2 linked regions of the Terriglobus albidus genome follow. Each later gene encodes a partner of the first gene's protein in a complex. Links are inferred from orthologs where the notes say so. Each region holds a gene or a part of one and is shown in the gene's direction. Other genes may lie near its edges. The genes, in order: FTW19_RS06905 and uvrB.

Evidence for each region.
Region 2: the proteins of FTW19_RS06905 (region 1) and uvrB are in contact, whole or in part, in a crystal structure (PDB 7EGT), measured with the Thermus thermophilus proteins. The link is inferred for Terriglobus albidus from one-to-one orthologs. Residues at the interface, in WP_096412145.1 of Thermus thermophilus: His654, Arg656, Phe657, Gln666, Asp668, Glu669, Lys680, Arg681, Leu682, Ser683, Lys685, Tyr686, Ala687; in WP_096411307.1 of Thermus thermophilus: Glu23, Leu25, Arg26, Asp27, Gly28, Glu29, Arg30, Phe31, Arg55, Glu326, Asp327, Phe328, Glu379, Ser382, Gln383, His398, Gly400, Arg401.

Annotation. Positions count from the first base shown.
Region 1 is NZ_CP042806.1:1,709,426-1,720,614, reverse strand. Bases 225-3,462 are described here. They hold FTW19_RS06905 (ATP-dependent helicase), read left to right. Parts: upstream 225-529; coding sequence 530-3,262; downstream 3,263-3,462. Other genes in these bases: FTW19_RS25730 (hypothetical protein), read left to right, coding at 3,333-3,462; FTW19_RS06910 (hypothetical protein), read right to left, coding at 225-299. In the rest of the region: more of FTW19_RS06910, read right to left, coding at 1-224; more of FTW19_RS25730, read left to right, coding at 3,463-3,488; FTW19_RS06900 (amino acid permease), read left to right, coding at 3,766-5,331; add (adenosine deaminase), read left to right, coding at 5,543-6,574; FTW19_RS06890 (hypothetical protein), read right to left, coding at 6,674-7,225; FTW19_RS06885 (hypothetical protein), read left to right, coding at 7,336-7,608; fabD (ACP S-malonyltransferase), read left to right, coding at 7,790-8,740; FTW19_RS06875 (ABC transporter ATP-binding protein), read left to right, coding at 8,737-9,552; FTW19_RS06870 (metallophosphoesterase family protein), read left to right, coding at 9,686-10,438; FTW19_RS06865 (patatin-like phospholipase family protein), read right to left, coding at 10,575-11,189. UniProt on the Escherichia coli protein: A helicase with DNA-dependent ATPase activity. Unwinds DNA duplexes with 3'-5' polarity. Translocates on single-stranded DNA with 3'-5' polarity. Initiates unwinding more efficiently from a nicked substrate than double-stranded DNA.
Region 2 is NZ_CP042806.1:3,994,599-4,005,522, forward strand. What follows is about bases 2,578-5,550. They hold uvrB (excinuclease ABC subunit UvrB), read left to right. Parts: upstream 2,578-3,056; coding sequence 3,057-5,045; downstream 5,046-5,550. Other genes in these bases: yiaK (3-dehydro-L-gulonate 2-dehydrogenase), read left to right, coding at 2,578-2,929; pabB (aminodeoxychorismate synthase component I), read left to right, coding at 5,287-5,550. In the rest of the region: FTW19_RS15695 (glycosyltransferase), read left to right, coding at 1-247; FTW19_RS15700 (MDR family MFS transporter), read right to left, coding at 299-1,735; more of yiaK, read left to right, coding at 1,931-2,577; more of pabB, read left to right, coding at 5,551-7,020; FTW19_RS15720 (glycosyltransferase), read left to right, coding at 7,091-7,834; FTW19_RS15725 (TonB-dependent receptor), read right to left, coding at 7,913-10,924. UniProt on the Escherichia coli protein: The UvrABC repair system catalyzes the recognition and processing of DNA lesions. A damage recognition complex composed of 2 UvrA and 2 UvrB subunits scans DNA for abnormalities.

The DNA of each region.
Region 1 (11,189 bases):
GTGCCAGCGGCGACCTTGTCGGTGGCAGTGTTGCTGTAAACACGGGTACCGTCAGCGGCTTCGAGCTGCTTGCTGCTCTTTGCGGCGATCGTCACAACGTCATCGCCGATACGAAGCTCGCGTGCCTCATTGGAATCGTTACGAACGGTGAACTTGATGGTCTTGCCGGCTTTCTTCATGGAGGTCTGTGTATCCGGGGTGCCCTTCTTGAAGAACGATGCGGCGTGCGCGGTAGGGGCCAAAGTCATGGCGGTGAAGGCGATTGCGAAAGCGGCGCGCGTAACAGTCTGACGGTTCATGTGAGTTCTCTCCTTTACGGTGGCTGATCGAATCTCATCTGGCCTAGGTTCAGGTGATTTCGTCACGCAGGAGGCATTACGCGGCCTGTTCCCACTTTGTTCCACCTTTTTTCGAAATTAATTTCGAGTAATTTTCTGCACTTTGCCTGCTAACGTCCGCTCGTCACGGCTGTCTTATATGCTCTTGTGCGCTGCGGCGGTAAACTTGATGCAGGAGTAGTTTTCTCGTCTTGCAGCATCTTCTCGACAAGTTGAATCCGCAGCAAAGAGCCGGTGTAGAGACCGTCGATGGCCCTGTGTTGCTGCTTGCCGGCGCCGGTTCCGGTAAGACCCGCGTCATCACGCACCGCATCGCGTACCTGATTGATCAACGGGGTGTCTCTCCTGATTCCATCCTCGCCGTGACCTTTACCAACAAGGCCGCGAAGGAGATGGAAGAACGCGTCCTCGCACTTCTGGGCCACGGCTCGCTCTCCAAACCTTCGATCTCGACCTTTCACTCGTTCTGTGTGCGCACACTGCGCCGCGATATCGAAGCGCTGCGTGTGAACAACGTCGGTCTCACCAAAACATTCGCCATCTATGACGAGACCGATCAGCAGGCCGTCGTGAAGCAGGCGCTGAAGCGGCTGGGCATCGATGACAAGCAGTTGAAGCCGCGTGTTGCCCTTGGACGAATCTCATGGGCGAAGAATCACATGATCGATCCGCAGGAGTACTTCCTCAACTCCGCCAATCCCCTGGAAGAGCGGATCGCACACATCTTCAAGATCTATAAACAGGAGCTGGCCAAAGCGAACGCGCTGGACTTCGACGATCTTCTGCTCGAGACCGTGCGCCTGTTCAAGTCCTCCTCAGAAACACGCGAGCGCTACAACCGCCGCTATCGCTACATCCTCATCGACGAGTACCAGGACACCAACCGTCCGCAGTACGAGCTGATGAAGATGCTCGCCGGCGATCATCACAACGTCTGCGTCGTCGGCGATGAAGATCAGTCCATCTATAGCTGGCGCGGTGCCGATATTCGCAACATCCTCGAGTTCGAAAAAGACTTTCCCGAGGTACAGACCATCCGTCTGGAACAGAACTACCGTTCCACCCAGGTCATTCTTGAAGCCGCAGGCGCCGTCGTCTCGAACAACACGCAGCGCAAGGGCAAGAACCTCTTCACCACGCGCGATGGCGGATCACTGATCGGCTACTACGAAGCTCCTGACGGGGAAAACGAAGCTCTCTTCATCGCCGATCGTCTCAAAAGCTATCTAAGGAAGGCTTCAGAAGCTGACGGCGAGGCGCGCTGCGCTATCCTCTACCGCACCAATTCGCAGTCACGTCTGGTGGAAGAAGCGCTGCGCCGTTACCAGATTAAGTACACGATGGTCGGCGGCTTCTCGTTCTACGAACGCTCCGAGATCAAAGACATGATCAGCTACCTGAAGCTGGTCCAGAATCCGCATGATTCCGTCGGCCTGGCACGCGTCATCAACGCGCCTGCACGGGGCATCGGCAAGACTACGATGGAGACGCTCGAGCGCCTGGCACTCGAGACCGGCATGTCCACATGGGATGCCATTGGCCAGGCCATCAAACAACGCCTGCTGCCGCAACGCGCCCTAACCGCGCTCGAAGGCTTCAAACGGCTGATCGAAGATGCGCGCGCCATGCTTGGTCCTGACTTTGCAGAGAAGCTCGCCGAAGATACGGCCGCCGCAACAGACGAAGATGTATCGTTTTCGTTCGCCGAAGCAGAAGCAGAGGTTGAAAACGAAGAGGCCGACACCTCCTTCGACACCAGCTTCAATTTCAACTTCAACTTCGACTTCGGCCCGACGGAGGAACAATCTTCCATCGCCCCGGAAAACGCACACGGTACCGAGGATGTCTCCTTCAATCCCTTCGCTCCGGTATTGGAGAAGCCCACTCCTGCGTCCAAAGCCGATGCTTCCAAGGAAGATGCCTCGACGGAAAAGCTTGAGACCAGCATCCGCGTCGACGGCTTCCGCGCGCCCGGAGATCCGGCGACACTTCCCGAGCTGATCAAGTTCCTCAACGACCGCTCCGGCTACATCCGTGCCCTTGAAGACGAAGGCACGCCCGAAGCCTTCTCCCGCATTGAAAACCTGAAGGAACTGGCCAATGCCGCCCAGGACGCCCAGGAACGCGGCGAGACCCTGGCCGACTTCCTCGACCACGCCGCCCTGGTCTCCGACGTCGACCAGTACCAGGCCGATGCCAAAGTCACGCTGATGACCCTGCATGCGGCCAAAGGCCTCGAATTTCCGCTGGTCTTTCTCTGCGGCATGGAAGAGGGACTCTTTCCGCACTCGCGTGTCCTGCAGGATCCCACTGGGCTCGAAGAAGAGCGCCGCCTCTGCTACGTGGGCATCACCCGCGCCATGGACACGCTGATCATCACCCGGGCACGCTACCGCCGCCGCTACGGCAATGACATGCCAGAGGCGAGCATGCCCTCGCGCTTCCTGGAGGAGATCCCCTCCCGGCTGATGGAGGACCTCGGCAGCCCGCGTCCCACCCCGTCCTGGTCGAGCGGCGAGAGCCGCTACGGTGGCGGACGCTATGGCCAGCAGCGGCGCGATCCCTATGAGGAGGGCGAACGCCACTACTCCTACGAGGACGAAGACCAGTCCGGCAGCCGCGGACGTCCACAGCAACGCTATGGCAGCGGCAGCGGGGGCGGCCGTTCCGGCTCCTCGATGGACAACATCGCCAGCTTCTTCTCCCAGCGCGGCCAGAAGGTCTCCCGCCCGAAGATGGACCTCCCTGAGCCTACCGGCAAGACCGGCATGGCCCGCGGAACCCGGGTCCGGCACCCCAAATACGGGGAAGGAATCCTGGTTCGGCGTGAAGGCGAGGGGGATGACGCCAAAATTACGGTAGAATTTCAGAAGCACGGCGTTAAGAAGCTGGTGGAGAAGTTTGCCCAGCTCGAACGCATCTAGGCCGCATCCAAGGGATTCCGCATCCAGGCGACCTGGGCGTGCAACGTTTTCAGAGAACAGAGAGAAGACATTGGCAAATACCAAGAGCGTTACCGACACAACCGAGCGCAAGAAACTGAAGCGCGCTGCCCGTAAGAAGGCGGCTCCCAAGGCCAAGCGCACCACCCCGCGCGGCTCCAACAAGCAGAAGGTCCGGAAGTTGTCACGCGGTCAGTCCAAGCGTTAATAAGCCGCACGCTCTTCCAACAAGCAGTCAAAGCAGGGCCCGCCTACGCAGCGGGCCCTGCTTTTTGCCGTCTGGAATCTCATTGCCTCCAGACCGATGGAGCATTTCTCCTAAGGGTGTGAAAGCGGAGTTTTGGCTGTTTGCGCCGTTTTCCTGCGAAGAAAACGGCATTCGCAGATTTATCCAAAGCTACAGTATTAGGAGAATTGCTCTAATCTTGCTGTAATCGAACCTGAACCGACACCACATCCGCAGGAGCACTTCGCTGGCCCGGCAAATCTTCGCCACTAAATCCATTGACAAGCTCATCGCTGAGTCAGAGCAACCGGAACGAAGCCTGAAAAAGACACTCGGCCCGGTCTCACTCACCGCGCTGGGCATCGGCGCCGTCATCGGCTCCGGCATCTTCACTGTCATTGGAACGGCCATCGGCGGCAATCCCTCCAAGTTCGCGGACTGGAAGGCTTCGCCCATCATCGATCTGATCCTGCATCACGGTTCGGTCGCCGGCCGCCCAGGCGCCGGCCCAGCCCTGGCGCTCTCACTGATTCTGGTCGCCATCGTCTGTGGCCTGACCGGCCTCTGTTACGCCGAGCTCGCCAGCATGATTCCGATCGCCGGCTCGGCCTACACCTACACCTACGCCACCCTGGGCGAGCTCATCGCCTGGATCATCGGCTGGGATCTCATCCTCGAATACGCCTTCTCGAACATGAGCGTCTCGGTCGGCTTCGCTGCACACGTCGTCGACCTGATCGACTGGCTCGGCATCAAGATGGATCCCAAGTGGCTCTCTCCGGCCTATCTGCCGCTTGGCCTGCAGGATCTTGCCGGGCACGATATTTACCAACCGGGCTGGCACTTTGGCTTCAATATTCCGGCCTTCCTCATCGTGCTGATCCTCACCGTGATCCTCGTCCGCGGTATCCGTGAATCCGCCCGGACCAACAACGTCATGGTGCTGGTGAAGATCTTCGCCATCCTGCTCTTCATCTTCTTCGGCCTGAGCTTCATCCATCCCGGCAACTACCACCCGTTCATCCCGAACGGCTTCCCGGGCGTGCTCGCCGGCGGCTCGATCATCTTCTTCACCTATATCGGCTTCGATTCCGTCTCTACCGCGAGTGAGGAGTGCCGCGATCCCAGGCGCGATGTTCCCATCGGCATCATCGCTACGCTGGTGATCTGCACTCTGCTCTACGTCGGAGTCGCCGCTATCCTGACCGGCATGGTGCCCTGGCAGTCCATCGCGGGAGATGCCGCTCCCGTGGTCACCGCGCTCAAACGCATCAGCCTCACGCCCGAAGGTCATCGCCTGCATTGGGTGCGTCTGGCGGTACTTCTCGGAGCCATCGTCGGCATGATCTCCTCCATTCTGGTCTTCCAGCTTGGTCAGGCCCGCGTCTGGTTCGCGATGTCACGCGATCGCCTGCTGCCCGATGTCTTCAGCAGCCTGAACCCGAAGTACCGCACCCCGGCCTTCGCGACCTGGTTCGCAGGCATCCTCGTAGCCATTCCGTCGGGCCTCTTCGATGTGGGCTCGTTCGCCGAGATGTCGAACATCGGAACCCTCTTCGCATTCGTTCTGGTTTCCATCGGCGTCATCGTATTACGGCGCCGTCAGCCGGAACGTCATCGCGGCTTCCGCGTTCCCTTCGGCCCGGTCATTCCCATCCTCAGCACCGTCTGCTGCCTGCTTCTGATGGCAGGCCTGCCGGCGATCACCTGGGTACGCTTCTTCGTTTGGCTGACGATCGGCCTTGTAGTCTACTTCTCCTACAGCCGCAAACGCAGTGAGTTCGCGCCCAAGGCAGAGAGCGTCGCTAGATTGCAGGAAAGGTGATTACCACGACCTTCGCATGCTCTCCACTGAGAGCGCGATACCGGCCAGCGGCATGTCCATCAACGTTGCCTGCTAGAGCATTTTCCCTGTTGCTGGGTATCCCGCTAGAGGAGTGCAGCGGCGTTTTCATTGCGGAAAACGCCCATAGATGCGGAAGCCCTACACGGCACCTACAGGGAAAAATGCTCTATTGCCCGGTACACTAACATTTATGCCGCAACGGCCTGCGTATCCTCTCGACCTCGAACCGCGCGACTGGCTCCGCCGACTGCCGAAGTGTGAGCTGCACCTGCACCTCGAGGGCACGATCGAGCCGGAGACTCTGGTCGAGCTCTCCCGCCGGCATGATGCCACTCCCCTTACGCTGGAACAGGCCCGCGCACTCTACCGGTACGACAACTTCCTTGAGTTTCTGATGGCCTTCAAGGCCGTGACCGAACGCCTGCAGACACCAGAAGACTACGAGCTGATCACCTACAACATGGTGAGCGCGCTGGCCGCCCAAGGCGTCGTGCATGCCGAGGCCTACGTCTCTTTCGGCATCATCTATTTCATCAAGCAGCTCGAAGTCGAGCCGTTCGTCGAAGGCATGGAGCGTGGCCGCCTGCGCGCCGAAAAAGACTTCGGCGTCACGCTGCTTTGGATCATCGATGCCGTACGCCACTTCGGCGTGGAGGAAGCCGCCCGCGTCTTTCGCAAAGCCGCCGAACTGCGCGAGCAGTACCCCAGCATCGTAGGCATCGGCATCGGCGGCGACGAAGCACGCGGCCCTGCCGATCAGTTCCGCGATCTCTATCTCGAAGCCAGAAAGGCCGGCCTGCGGCTGACAGCACACGCCGGTGAATCAGTCGGCCCGCACAGCATCTGGTCTGCCATCAACATCGGCGCGGAACGCATCGGCCACGCTCTCACCGCCACCCAGGATACGGAGCTTCTGGAGGTGCTCGCCGAAAAGCAGATTCCTCTGGAGCTGAACATCACCAGCAACCTGAAGACAGGCTGTTGCCCTTCGCTCGACTCCCATCCGGCACGCGACTACTTCCACTCCGGCCTGATGGTCACGCTCAACTCCGACGACCCACCCATGTTCGGCGCCAACCTGCTGGACGAATACATCCTCGCCCACGAGCAACTCGAGTTCACCCTGGAACAGATGCGCGAGCTCGCCGCCAACTCCGTAGAAGCCAGCTTCCTAGGCCCGGAACGCAAGCTGGCGTTGCTGCGGCGGGTGGAACAGTTCTAGAAAAGCGATTGAATAATTGAAGGATGGAATGATTGAATAACGCCGCTGCGCCTGACACGGACATCATTCAATTATTCAATAATTCCATCATTCAATTTCTCAGGGAGCAGGTACCATCACTGCATTCGGATCCACCTTCGGAATCCCGAAGTGACCGCTCAGATGCAATAGATCCAGCGGACGAAGCTGGCATGAGATCGAGATGAAACTCATCTGGCGAGACTGGCGGATCAGTACCGAGACATCGTCAATCTGTGCTCCGCTGAAGTGCATCCATAGATCGGTCCCTGTTCCGGGATCGCGCTGGTTTGCATTTACCAGGTGCTTCCACCCCGCGGCTTTGTACTCAGCGGCTACCGACGCCATCTGCTGCGGGTCATAGCCGATCTCGTCGCGGAAGTGATAGTTGGTTACGGTAATTCCGTGGATCGCCGCGGCAGCTCGGCGAGCGTCTTCATCCGCTATCAGCGAATCCGCGGAGTCCAACATTGCCTTGTCAAAGCTGAAGCTGGAGCGCGATCCGGCGGAGCCCATCATCTCCACCCCCTCGGGGATACGGTTCATCAAGGGTTGCTGCGCACCGGAGCCGGCGCTAAATGACAGAGCCAGCAGCGGTAATGCCAGAAAACGAAGCCAGGAACGCATCTTCATCACCTTCTTAAGAACCCGAAGTTGACGAGTTGGTTACTCATGGACAGAAAATTTCCCCGGAAACTAAGGCTTTCTGCAAGCCATGCCGATGGTGCGTTATGATGCATGGCATGAAGCCGTTTGGAAAGCGCCGCATTTTTGGCACAAGGCTCGATAAGATTCCTGCCGTAGTGATTGAATCTCTACCCAGCAGCGAGCCCTCGCGCTCGCGCGTGCTGAAGACCGTCGGCTGGGTCTCCGCCGGCCTCGGCGCCGTTGCTCTGGGCCTCTTCGTAGGCCGCGAGTTGCGCCAACGCTACAAGTTCAATCGCCGCACCCCTTACGACGCCTACTCGCACGCAGGCGACGAGATGCAGGATGTGGAGTTCGGCGTAGGAATCTAAAGGCAGGTTGCCAGTTAACAGTTTCCAGTTCACGCGTTAAGGCATGGGTAGAGTCGAGAATTCGATCTCTCCCATGCCTTAAGTATTTAACCGACCTACAGAAACCGCCACTAAGCCTCCAACTGGCAACTGGCAACCGTTAACTGGCAACTGTTGCTTCATTTACCATGCCCCTATGAGCATGCAAAAACTGGCTTTTCTCTTTCCTGGGCAGGGTTCCCAGGCGGTCGGCATGGGCCGCGATCTCTATGACAATTTTCCAGTCGCAAAAGCGGTCTTTGACGAAGCCGATGCTGCGCTTGGGTTTCCGCTCTCGAAGCTCTGCTTCGAAGGCCCGGAAGAGGAGCTGAAGCTCACGGAAAATACGCAGCCTGCGATCCTGACGGTCTCCGTGGCCGTCCTTCGCGTGCTCGAAGAGAAGGGCATTCGGCCGGCCATCGCCGCCGGACACTCACTTGGCGAATACTCTGCCCATGTTGCCGCCGGCACGATCAGCTTTGCCGACGCCGTCCGCACCGTAAAGAACCGCGGCAAGTTCATGCAGGAAGCTGTCCCCGCCGGCCAGGGCACCATGGCCGCGGTTCTGGGCCTGCCCGCCGCCACCATTGGAGAGCTCTGCACCCGCGCCTGGGATGAGACCGATTCGGTCGTCTCCGCCGCTAACCTCAACGCCCCGGAACAGACCGTGATCTCTGGCGCTATCAAGGGTGTGGAACTCGCTGCAGAACTCTGCAAAGAGGCCGGCGCAAAGCGCGTCGTCATGCTGCCGGTAAGTGCCCCCTTCCATTCGGCCATGATGGCTCCGGCCCAGCATCAGCTTGCCAGCTACCTGGAACAGGTCAACTTCCATGACCCGCACATCCCTATCGTCTGCAACGTCGACGCCCGTGTGGAACATCGCCGTGCCGAATCCCGCGATGCCCTCATCCGCCAAGTCACCGGCGCTGTTCGCTGGGTTGAGTGCGTGCAGACGCTCGTTGCCCAGGGTGCGACCCACTTTATCGAGGTTGGCCCCGGACGCGTGCTCACCGGCCTGATGCGCCAGATCGACCGCAACCAGAAGGCCCTCAACGTCGAAGACACCGCATCGCTGGAAAAGACACTCGCCGCACTGGCGGAAGTAGCGGAATAGTGACCAGCCCACTGCTCGAAGTCCGCAACCTGCAGGTCTCCTTCGGCGGAGAGCGCGCCGCGGTCGATGGCATCGACCTCGAGGTAGCCGCCGGGGAATCGCTGGGGCTTGTGGGAGAGTCAGGTAGTGGTAAATCCGCCACATCACTGGCCGTCTTGCGGCTGTTGCCTCCCTCGGCGCAGGTACGCGGCCAGATCCGCTTCGACGGGCGCGATCTGCAGACTCTCTCGACAGAAGCTATGCGGCAGGTACGCGGCCGCGAGATCGCGATGATCTTCCAGGAGCCGATGACCGCGCTTAACCCGGTCTCCACCATCGGCGCTCAGATCGCCGAGGCGGTACGCGCGCATCATCCCCGCCTCTCCCGCGCGGAGGTGAAGGAGCGCGTTCTGGAGGCGCTCGCGCAGGTCTCCATGCCCGACCCCACCCGCCGCTACGACGACTGTCCACACCAGTTCTCCGGCGGCCAGCGGCAGCGCATCCTGATCGCTATGGCGATCGTGAACCAGCCCCGGCTGCTCATCGCGGACGAACCGACAACCGCGCTCGACGTCACCGTCCAGGCACAGATTCTGCGTCTGCTGGCGGACCTGCGCGAACGCCACGGTCTTTCCATGCTCTTCATCTCGCACGACTTGGCGGTCGTCGCCCAGACGTCGGACAGAGTCGCTGTCATGCAGCATGGCCACATCGTCGAACAGGCGACAGTCCACGAGATCTTCCACCAGCCGCAGCATCCCTATACGCAGCGCCTGCTGGCCTCTGCCCCTACCATGCAAACAGACCGCTCGAAACCGCTCGCGCAGGTGTAAGAGCCCTCGCTTCTCGTTGCAGGATTCCGCTTATCCCGCATTTTCAAGCTTTTAGCTTTCCGCGCAATCTTGTTACATTGGTGTGCAGGCCCAACCCATACCCGTTGCGCGCCGAACACCGAATTTATCTGTTATGCGCGCACTTGTTCTCTCGGATATTCACGGAAGTCTGGAAGGCTTGGAGGCTGTCCTCGAAGCCGCCGGCGCCGTCGACCGGGTGTGGGACCTCGGTGACGTTGTCGGTTACGGCGCCAGTCCCAACGATGTTGTCGAAAAGATTCGCGCCGTTGGCTCACTGCATGTCCGCGGCAATCATGACCGCGTCGCCGCTGGCCTGACCTCTTCCCTGAACTTCAATCCCATCGCCCGCGCAGCGGCCTTGTGGACACAGGAGGCGCTCTCGCCCAGCAACATCGACTGGGTACGCGCCATGCCTCAAGGCCCCATTTACCCCGAGGGAGTTGCTGTGGCTTGCGTGCATGGCTCTCCACTCGACGAAGACGACTACATCCTCAACGTGCGCGATGCCTGGGCGCCGCTACAGCAGATGCAGCAGCCGCTGACGTTCTTCGGGCATACGCATGTGCAGGGAGGCTTCATCCAGCAAGGGACTGCCTGGCGCGAACTGATTCCCGAGTATCGCTCCCGCGAAGTTGCCGAGACCTGGGTCCTGAAGCTCGACCCCGAGTGCCGCTACCTCATCAACCCAGGCTCTGCCGGCCAGCCCCGCGACGGCGACTGGCGCGTCGCCTGCGCCATCTACGACACCGACGAGGCCACCGTCACCTTCCACCGCCTGCCCTACGACATCATCAAAGCCCAGGGCAAGATCCTGATGGCAGGACTGCCCGATCGGCTCGCGATACGGCTGAGAGACGGTAAATGAAGCGGGTTGAATAGTTGAATGGTGAGAGCAAACCAACCAGCTATTGAACCGCAGTCTGGTGAGCCAAAATTACCAAACCGTGCGATGCGTTTTGTGCACTATTCAACCATTCAACTATTCAACCATCCAACCCGCTCTAAAACGAGCGTCCAATCGTGAAGCTCAACTTCCTCCTGCCTGCATCGCCAAGCGCTGGACCGAAGCTGATCACACCGAACGGCGTCTCTGCCAGCACACCGAACATGACATCCTGCCGCAGGAAGCTTGAGGCCGGCTGAGCGTAGTCTGTGCCTGTGACACCGATCGATCGTGGAGCACGCATTTGTCCTGCCTCATATGCGATCGCCAGATAGATGTTCTGTCCTAGAGGATCAGGCAGCTTTGCAATCCTGCGTAGATACGCTTCGCGAAGGTAGAAGTAATCTGTTCCGCGATACTCCTCAAAGGCTGAGGCGGAAAGCCTCCCAGGCCCGCCCAGAGTGAATCGGTAAGGCTGGGCCACATCGCGATTGAACAACGTGCCACCTTCTGCCGCAGCGAGGAAGCTATTGCCTCCGATGGTATGAGCGAACTGAAACTTGCCGACGATTCGTGGAGCCGCGGCCGCCTGCTCGCCTGCCTTCAGATAGCCGGCCCCGAAGTTGTAGTGGAATCCACGCTGGGCCACCTCGGCACGATCCTGCGCGTCGTGGGCATAGCGCACATCGAAGAGATGTGCCACCTGCGATGAATCGCCCTGGCCGTCGTTGCC
Region 2 (10,924 bases), 2.3 Mb from region 1 along the record:
TTTCGGTAAAGCAGACGGAGAAGGTCTACGGTTTCTACGCTCAGAGATTTCGTACCTATGGCCAAACAGATTCTATTTGTTACCAGAAGTCTTCGTGCGATCGACAGCCAAGATACTTGGATACAAACTCGGGCTCATGGAGGAGAAGCTCCCTTCGAGTCTGTCCCGTAAGCTATCGTTCTTTCCTGATTTCTGGAAAGATCCTGTCCGTTCTAAATCCTCCATGAGAAGACATGCGTCTTCCTGAACGCATAGGGTACGGGGATGAACCATTCCAAATGGCCTGCATGAATTTCGTTCACGCTTCGACAGGCTCCTCATGTTCGACCAGATGCCCGCTAACCGCCGCTCCGGCGCTATGAGGCAATGTGCGGACATCCAGCAGGCTTATTAACCCCAGCGCTGCTACGACGTAGAAGGCCCACCGGAAATCGATAACCTGTGGAGTTCCGCCGTGGCGACCATGCAGGACCGCTGATCCGCGAAGCAGAAGCACACCGAAGGCGACTCCACCTCCAACGGTCATCTGCTGTACGGTACTGGCAAAGGCAGAACCGGTACTCATCTTCTCCTTCGGCAGGTCCGCATAGCCCATCGTCGTTAGGGACGTGAGCTGCATACTGCGACCAAGACCGCTCAGGAAGAGCACGATAAGCACCAGCCAGTGCGGTGTCCAGGGTTGGAGCAGACCGCACCACAGCAATGTTCCTGCGGTGAGCACGCCGTTCCAGAGCAACACCGTGCGGAAACCGAAGCGTCGGAGCAAGGGCGTCGTTACCGGCTTCATCGCCAGGTTTCCGGCAAAGACAGCCAGAGTCAGTGAACCGGACTGAAAGGCATTGAGACCGAAGCCAAGCTGGAACATCAGCGGCAGCAGGAACGGAGCCATGAAGATGGCGACGCGGAAGGCCGATCCTCCCCACATAACGGCGGAGAAGGTGCGGATTCGCAGAACCTCAAGATCGAAGAGAGGATTCGGGACGCGGCGAAGATGCCGGCGTGAAAGGACAACGCATGCCGCCGAGACCACAAAGAGGATACCCCCAAATCTCCAGTTCGCAGGCTCGCGCCCGATAAGCTCCATCGCATAGACGAGTGAGAAGCAAGTTCCTCCAACCAGCAGGAACCCGAGAAAGTCGAACACGGGAGGGCGTTCCTCGTGGGTGTTTTTGACGAGGACCCAGTTTGCGATCAGGCAGCCGATGCCAATCGGCACGTTCAGAAGGAAGATCCAGCGCCACGACCAGTGGTCGACGATAAAGCCGCCAAGTGGAGGTCCAAGAATCGGAGCAACCAGCGCGGGCCAGATCGTCCAAGCGATGGCCATCATGATCTGATCCTTCGGGGTGACACGAACTACCATCAGCCGCCCAACCGGAACCATCATGGCGCCGCCAATCCCCTGCAGGACACGCGCCAGGGTGAACTCCCAGAGATTCTGGCTGATGCCACAGAGCACCGATGCCAGCGTAAAAACAACGATCGCGGAACCAAAGACAGTGCGTGCGCCCCAGCGGTCCGCCACCCAGCCACTGATGGGAATAAAAACGGCCACCGCCAACAGATAGGCAGTCATGCCGACGTTCACATCGACAGCAGCGACATGGAACGCCTGACCGATCTTCGGCAGACCGGTGGCAATAATCGTGCCGTCCAGATTTTCCATGAATAATGCACCAGCCACAAGCAGCGCCACCATGAGTGAGCGCTGCGAGCCGGTCGAAAACTCTTCCATGCGTCTTATTCTCGCAGGACAGAGCTTTTTCCCTGAAGGTGTTGAATAAGCTTCCGCATCTATGGGTGTTTTCCGCAATGAAAACGCCGTTGCGCGCCAATTCCAGGCTACCCAGCAACAGGGAAAATGCTCTAGCGCTATGCGGATCACGGTGTCTCGGTATCGCCTTACCGGCCAGTTCGTTAAGCTGGTTCTATGCTGCGCATTCCGTATGACGAACTTGTCCGCACTCTCGTTCTGGCTCTTCGCAACCTCGGTTTTACGCCGGCGCGTGCCCAGGAGTGCGCCAATCTCTTTGCCGAAACTACCCGCGATGGCGTCTACACGCACGGAATCGCTCGCTTCCCTCGCTTTGCGAAGCTGATTGAGAATGGCGCTGTCCGTCCTGAGGCCTCTCCGACCCCGGTCTCCGGCTTCGGCGCACTGGAGCGCTGGGATGGCAACTACGGCCCGGGCAATCTGAATGCGTGGCACACAATGGGACGGGCGATTGCGCTGGCCCATCAGCATGGAATCGGATGTGTGACGATCGGTTACACCAATCACTGGATGCGCGCCGGAACCTATGGCCTGCAGGCCGCCGAGAGTGGCATGATCGGCATCTGCTTCACGAACACCATGCCGAACATGGCCCCCTGGGGAGGCAACAAATCTGTGCTCGGAAACAATCCGCTGGTGATTGCAGTTCCCCGTGCGAATGGGGCTCACTTCCTCATCGACTTCGCCATGTCACAGTTCTCCTATGGCGCTCTAGACGGCTACGCGGCGCGCGGCGAACGGCTTCCCGTTCCCGGCGGCTTCGACAAGGACGGCAACCTCACCAGCGATCCTAAGGCGATCCTCGAATCGCACCACCCTCTTCCCATCGGCTACTGGAAGGGGTCAGCCTTTTCGATGATGCTGGACGTGGTCGCAGCGACGCTCTCCTTTGGACAGGCCACGCACCAGGTATCCCCCGATCCGCTGCGTGAGTCTGGTGTCTCCCAGGTCTTTCTGGCAATCAATCCCGCAGCACTTGGGCCGGTGTCCACCATAGGCGACGAGATCATCGCTTCGTTGCATACCGAGCCAAAGGCTAAAGTTCGCTATCCCGGCGAGCGGCTGCCGGCTACCCGGGCCGAAAACATGGAGAAAGGCATTCCGGTTGACGAGGACATCTGGGAGGAAACCCGTAAACTCGCCGGCCTCGCTTAGGACCAATGGAAGTCGCCTTTTTGATTTGTCATCTCGGAGTGACCGCAGGGAGCGGAGAAATCTGCTTCTCTACTGTGACTTTCGATCGTCGCATATTCGCTTTTCTTTCTCCTGCTATTCTTAGTGGATGGACTTTCAGCTCTCCACCACCTACAAGCCACAGGGAGACCAGCCGCGCGCCATCACCGAGCTCATGACCGGTCTGCACGACGGTGAAAAGCACCAGGTGTTGCTCGGTGTGACGGGGTCGGGTAAGACCTTCACCATGGCGAAGGTCATCGAGCAGTCTGACCGTCCCGCGCTTGTGCTCGCGCACAACAAGACATTGGCCGCGCAGCTTTATCACGAGTTCAAACAGTTCTTCCCGAATAACGCGGTGGAATACTTCGTCAGCTACTACGACTATTACCAGCCTGAGGCCTACATTCCTTCGGGCGACCTGTACATCGAAAAAGAAGCCACCATCAATGAGGAGCTCGATAAGCTGCGGCTCTCAGCGACACGCTCTCTCTTTGAGCGCCGCGACTGCATTATCGTCTCGTCCGTGAGCTGTATCTACGGTCTGGGCTCGCCGGAAGCGTACTACGGCATGCTGCTACTGCTTGAAAAAGGTCAGCAGATCCGCCGCGAAGATATCACCAGGCGATTGGTTGAGATCCTGTACGAGCGCAACGAGCACGACTTCCGCCGCGGTACCTTCCGTGTCCGCGGAGACGTCATTGAGGTCTATCCAACCTACGACGAAAACGCCTACCGGATTGAGCTCTTCGGCGATGAGGTTGAATCTCTATCACAGATCGATCCTCTCTTCGGCACAGTCAAGCAGCGCTATTCTCGGCTACCGATCTATCCGAAGTCGCACTACGTAGTGCAGCCGGAGAAGAAGAAGTCGGCCATGGACTCCATCCTCGAAGAGCTCGCCGAGTGGGAGGCGCAGCTTGAAAAAGAGGGCCGCATGGTAGAAGCGCAGCGCATCCACCAGCGCACCCGCTTCGATCTGGAGATGATCAAGTCCGTCGGCTACTGCCACGGCATTGAGAACTACTCGCGCCACTTTTCCGGACGTCTTCCGGGTGAGCCTCCGCCGACGCTTTTGGACTACTTCCCGAAGGACTTCCTGATCTTCATCGACGAGTCGCATGTCACGGTGCCGCAGTTGCACGGCATGTGGCACGGCGACCGTTCCCGGAAACAGAATCTGGTGGACTACGGTTTCCGCCTGCCGTCGGCACGCGACAACCGGCCGCTACGCTTCGAGGAGTTTGAATCGCGCACCGGGCAGATCATCTATGTGTCGGCGACTCCCGGACCATACGAACTGACAAAGGCAGAAGGCGTGGTTGTCGAACAGATCATCCGTCCCACCGGCCTCATCGATCCTGAAGTCGAGATTCGGCCGGTCAAAGGACAGATCGACGACCTGCTGGGTGAGATTCGCGATCGGGCAGCAAGAAACCAGCGTGTCCTGGTCACAACCCTGACGAAACGTATGGCCGAAGATCTCGCCGGGTACTACACCGAAGTCGGTGTCCGTTGCCGCTATATGCATTCGGAGATCGAGACGCTGGAACGGGTAAAGCTGTTGCGCGATCTGCGCAAAGGCGAGTACGACGTGCTGATCGGCATCAACCTTCTGCGCGAAGGTCTGGATCTGCCTGAGGTCTCCCTGGTGGCCATTCTGGACGCCGATAAGGAAGGATTTCTGCGTTCTCAGGGTTCTCTCATCCAGACTATTGGACGTGCGGCACGTCACCTGGAAGGCCGGGCAATCCTGTATGCCGACAAAATGACGGACTCCATGCAGCGAGCGATCGACGAGACCAGCCGCCGCCGTGAAGCACAGATGGCTTACAACAAGGAACACGGCATCACACCGAGAACTGTCGTTCGCGCGATCGATGATTCGCTGGCGGTCGTGCTGGAAGCTGATTATGCGGACCTGACGGCAGAGGCGGAAGGAATGCCGGAGTTCGGGACGCAGCAGGAACTGGACAGCTATATCGCGAAGCTCGAAACCGAGATGCGCGAGGCAGCCAAACAGTTCGAGTTTGAGAAGGCAGCAAAGCTGCGCGATACGATCAAGGAGCTTCGGACGAAGGAGTTTCTGTTCAGCTAGATGTATCGACAAATTCGAAAGCAGTAGACTCTCGTTGCCCCATTCTTCGCAGTTTTATCGCGAAGGGTGGGGTATCGCGCTTCGCGCGACCTCTTTCTGGAGCTCTAACGTTAATTTCAGAAAAGATTGATACGAGGGCTCAGGAAAATAAAGGCCGGGCCCATGTCCCCGAGGGACACGGGGCATCCAGTGCCTGCTAAGGCTGAATATCATGCGGCTACAGCTTTATTCTGAAGTGAACGTGTTCCCTCGTATCCAGGTCGGTACCGTTGCACTCATTAATGCTCTTCCGGGAGCACCCAGTTATCTATTCCATAATCCCCTCGAGACCCTCACGGCCTCTACGGTGAAGGAATTGGAAGACCTGTTGCAGCGGATCGATAGCGCCACGGCGGAAGGCCTGTATGCTGCCGGCTTTATCGCTTACGAAGCCGGCTATGCTCTCGAGCCATCATTACGGCGACTTCTGCATACGGAGCAGCCATTGGCATGGTTTGGCATCTACAACGATCGGGAGAGCTTCAGCTACCAACCAGAGCCGTCGCAGATCGCGATCGAAGATCCCGACATCACCATGTCGGCATCGACCTTTGCAGACAAGGTCTCGCGCATCAAGCAGCACATCGAGCACGGTGACACCTATCAGCTCAATCTGACGACGAAGCTTCAGTGGAACTACACTGCTCCTCCGGAAGCATTTCTCCATCACATCCTTGCCGTACAGCCGGTTGAGTTTGGCGCCCTACTGAATCCTGGTTCGAGACAAGTCCTCTCGGCTTCGCCGGAGTTGTTTTTCCGCCGTGAAGGAAGCCGCATCACGACGCGCCCGATGAAAGGCACCGTGCAGCGCGGCCGCAATCTTGAAGAAGATCGCGAGAAGATGGCCTGGCTGGCGAATGACGAAAAGAACCGCGCGGAAAATCTGATGATCGTTGACCTGTTGCGCAACGATCTCGGACGTATCTGCGCCACCGGCTCTGTTCATGTCGACAAGCTCTTCGAAGTCGAACGTTACTCGACACTGCACCAGATGACCTCAACCATCCATGGCGAACTGCGCCCCGGAGTCAGCTATGCCGAGATCTTCCGGGCGCTCTTCCCTTCCGGTTCAATCGTCGGCGCTCCGAAGATCAAGACTATGGAACTGATTCACACTCTGGAAGAAGGGCCGCGTGGCGCCTATACAGGGTGCATCGGTTTTATCTCACCCGACGGCGAAGCATGTTTTTCTGTTGCAATCCGCACCATCACGCTGGAAGGCGATCACGCGGAGATGGGGATTGGCGCGGGAATCACGTATGACTCCGACGCCACGGCAGAATACGAAGAGACGCGGCTCAAGGGAGCCTTCCTGCAGCAGGATGCACAACCCTTCCAGTTGATCGAGACCATGCTGTGGGATGGCAACCATCTTCACTTGCTCGAGGAACACCTTGCTCGTCTGCTGCAATCAGCCGCCTACTTCGACTTTGCCTGCGATACCGATGTGCTGAGGCATGCTCTCCAACAAAAGGTCCAGGTTCTTTCAGGCACACATCGCGTCAGGCTGCTCTGTGATCGAGGAGGCGTCTTCACTATTGAATCTGCTCCGATTCAGCTTGAAGATCTACCGCTGCGGGTAATACTCTCCAAAATCCGGACGCGCTCGGGAGATCTCTTTCTTCAGCACAAGACCACCCGTCGCAAGCTCTACGACGAGCAACTTCGTCTCGCGCGCGAGCGGGGCTTCGATGAGGTTCTTTTTCTCAACGAAGATGGCAACATTAGCGAAGGAGCGATCACGAACTTCTTTGTCGAACGCGATGGAAAGCTGTTTACGCCTCCGTTGACAGACGGAGTACTGCCAGGTGTGCTGCGCGCCCATCTCCATCCTGAGGAACGCTCCCTGAAGCTGGAAGACCTGTCACCAATGGATCGTCTGTACCTCGGGAATTCTGTCCGCGGGATGCTTCCCATCGGGTACCTGGAGCGGTAACCCTGCACTGTTTACAGGGTTTTCATGAAAGCTTCACCTGCCCGCATTGCAATGCACTACATGCTTGAGCATGGACGTCGTGTGCTCGCCATCCGAACTGACCATCGTAATCCCTGCCAAGAATGAGGCCGCCTACCTGCCGCGCCTGCTGGATTCCTTGTCCAGGCAGGATTTACCGGCAATGCGCTCCGTACCGATCTTTGTTGCGGACGCGGGCTCGACGGATGGAACCGTCGAATTGGCCATGAAATTTGCCGACCGGCTCAATGTGGCGGTCATTCCCGGAGGACTTCCCTCTGTCGGTCGAAACGCCGGCGCACGGGTGGCCTCGACGCCCTATCTTCTCTTCCTTGACGCCGATATCGAGCTGGACGATGACACGCTGATCCGTCGCGCCGTCCGTCTGCTGCGCCGCAGAAGACTTCATTGCCTGACGACCTCGATCCGCTGCATGAGCCGCAATCCGTTCGACCACGCGCTCTACCTGGCAAATAACCTGATGCAGCGCATCGGCTCGTTCACCAAGCCATTCGGGACGGGGATGTTCCTGCTGTTCGATGCCGCCGCGTTCAATCGCCTGGGAGGCTTCGATGAATCGGCACTCTTTGCCGAGGATTATCACCTCACCCGGCAGATCTCTCCACGGCGGTTCGGCATTCTGCGCGGCCATATCCTCACATCGAACCGGCGCTTCCTACGCACTGGCCGGCTGCGCATGGTCTTCCTCTTCTTCCGCACCATGCTGAACACCTGGAACGACTCCTACTTCGCAAACGACCATCGCTACTGGGAGACGCCGAGCGAAGCTGAGTAGCAGTAGGGAATCTACAAACTTAGGACTAAAGAAGAAGGGCGGCCATCGGGCCGCCCTTCCTGTTGGATTGGGATTTGGTTAGAAGATTAGCTTTGCAGCGAGCTGAAGCTGACGTGCCGGATACGCCGCAGTAATCTGACCGAAGGTAGAGTTGCTCCAGTTGGTATCGGGCGTCTGGTAGTTGGCGTGGTTGAAGAGGTTGAAGGCTTCCGCACGGAAGTCGAACGAGCTGCCTTCACGCCACAGAGCAAATGCCTTGTGCATACCGAGGTCCAACTGGTAGAAGGAAGGACCTCGAACGCCGTTGCGCGTACTGTTACCGAACGGATTCGGATTTGAGGCAGATGCAGGATTGCTGAATGCGGTGGACGTCAGATAATTGAAGGCTCCACCCGAAACCTTCGTCTTGTTCGAAAGGACAGGGTTGACACCCGCAACCTTATTCGGGCGGTAGTTGACAAGACCACTGACGGTATAGCTCGAGTTGACGCTATAGATGACGTTCATCGGCAAACCGGAAGTCATCGTGTTGATCGCAGTCGCCTGCCATCCACCTAATGCACTCTTGGTCCATCCGCCTTTCTTGAAGAAAGGAAGGTCGTACACGACGCTGGTCGTATTGTTGAGCGGTTGATCGTAGCTCGATGGACCATAGTCACCACGTGAGTTGGCGTAGTTAACACGGGAAGTATCGTTGCTCGATGTTTCCAGGTGACCTGACGCCAAATCGAAGCCACGGCTCCAGGTAAACGAATTCAGCAGGTAGAGACCAGAACCGTAACGCTTCTCAAACTTCAACTGTAGTGCGTTATAGTTCGTGGTTCCACCGCCATAGGCGACTTCAATGGTATTGAAGTTTGAAACCGGGCGGCGGGCCTGCAGGCTCGGAACAGTTCCGGCAGCTTCCGCAGCCGTTACCTGACGGGCCTGATTATAGTCAGCCAGCAGCATGATGTGAACGCCGTGGTTGCCGACATACGACAGATCGATCAGCATATCTTTGCCGAACTGGCGCTGAATACCAGCGTGATAGCTCTCAACATAGCCAGTCTTGTTGTTCTTGGGGATATAACGAGACTGAACCTTGATCGGATCGAATGCCGCCGGCAGAACCAGGCTGGTAGAGTACCCCATCTGGGTTGGACGGAAGCACTTGGTCTGATCCTGTGTATCGTTCTGGCAGAGGTTCGCGCCATAGGTTGGAGCCGCGCTGGTGCCACCGATCGGAGTCTGATCGATGCTGGCGTTGACGATGTACGGTCCGTTGTATACAAGCAGGTTTTCGCCGCCTGCGCGATTGAACTGCGTATAGCTGATACCGAAGCCACCACGAATTACCGTCTTCTCATCAGCGCTATAGCTGAGTCCGAGACGAGGTCCGAGATTAGTCTTCGGCGTGTTGACCAGACCGCGATTGTAGATCGACCCCGAAGAAGCCTGGATCAGGCTGTTGGAGGACGGATCAAAGTTTGCGAGGTGGTTATCCTTCTCATACTGCGGCGTCACCAGCTCATAACGGAGACCGGCATTGACAGTCAGCTTCGAGGTGACTTTCACGTCGTCCTGCACGTACATGAAGTTCATCTTCTGACGCAGACCGACGATGCGGAAGTTGTTCAACTGATAGTTGTTGCGAGCGCCAAAGATGAAGTCGGCCAAGTTGTGCAGATTCGAACTGGTAACGGTCTTGCCCGTCGTATCCGTCGCACCTGCTGCACTGAACTTGCCATTGTAGGTGTCCTGTCCGTAGCTCGGGTTGAAGTCATTAATATCGGTTGCGATCGACTGGAACTCGTAGCCGAACTTCAAGCTGTGAAGTCCGCGCAGCCACGTGTAGTTGACCTTCGGGTTGACGACGAACGGGTTTTGGAACTGCGGGTTGCTGGTCTGGGCACCGAGTTGAGTGAAACCCGTAATGACCTGACCATTCAACGGGCGAACAACCTGAGGATCAGTCGGGACTCCGTTGGTGATGCCAGCTTCAGCAAGCAGGCTGCTCTCACCGACGCCGATCGGAGACTTGCCACCTTCGTTCCAACCGATGCCGACGCGGGCATCCAGAATCTGCTTTGCGGTGACCGTGTAGGTTACACCAGCGGCAACCTGACGGTTGAAAAGGTGAACGTTTCCATTAGAGTTGCCACCAGCGCGGCCAGTGATTGCCGGAGGATCAAAAATCGAGCCCCGGTGCTCACTGTAGCGCGCGAAGAGAACCGTCTTTGCGGTGGGAATATAGTCGAGACGAATATCACCCTTGTCATCCTGGATGAATCCACGAGGAAGAGTGGCCATATTGTTGGAGGGAAGGCTTCCGACAGAAGCTGCCGCAACGGTGGGAAGCGCAGCAAAAACCTTGGATGCAAGCGGACTAAAAGCCGAGGTTGGAATGACGCCGTTGGTATATTTCGTACCATTCAACGGATTCACCAGGCCCACGCCGATTTGACCTGCACGCTGCTCCATCGTGGGAACGGTTGCAGTGGTGTAGATCTTGGAAACCTGGCGCATGCCTTCGTAGTCACCGAAGAAGAAGAACTTGTCCTTCAGAATCGGTCCACCGAAAGTGCCGCCAAACTGGTTACGTATCAGAACCGGCTTCACATTGCCTGCGGGTCTGAAAGGTCCGATCGCATTCAGATTCGTATTGCGGTTGTACTCCCAGGCGCGGCCATGGAAGCTGTTCGTGCCACGGCGAACACTGGCATTGATCACGGCACCCGAAGCGCGTCCGTACTCAGCGGAGTAGTTGTTCGTTTCTACACGGAACTCACCGACAGCGTCCGGTGAAGGAGGAATGTTTTCATTTGCGAAGCCCTGGTTGGAGGTGCCGTAGGAGTTGTTGTCGAGACCGTCGAGCAGGAAGTTATTGAAGGCACTACGCTGGCCGTTAACGTTATAGCTGGCCTCGCGGCCGCTGGTGCTCTGGTTTTCGAGAAGGGACTTACGAACGCCAGGAACCAGAAGAGCCAGGTCGGCGTAGCTGCGGCCATTCAGAGGAAGATTTTCGATTTCATGTTCCGCGATCACCTGGCCACGCGAACTGGTTTCGGTTTCGAGCAGGGTGGCAGCCGCTGATACGTTGACGGTTTC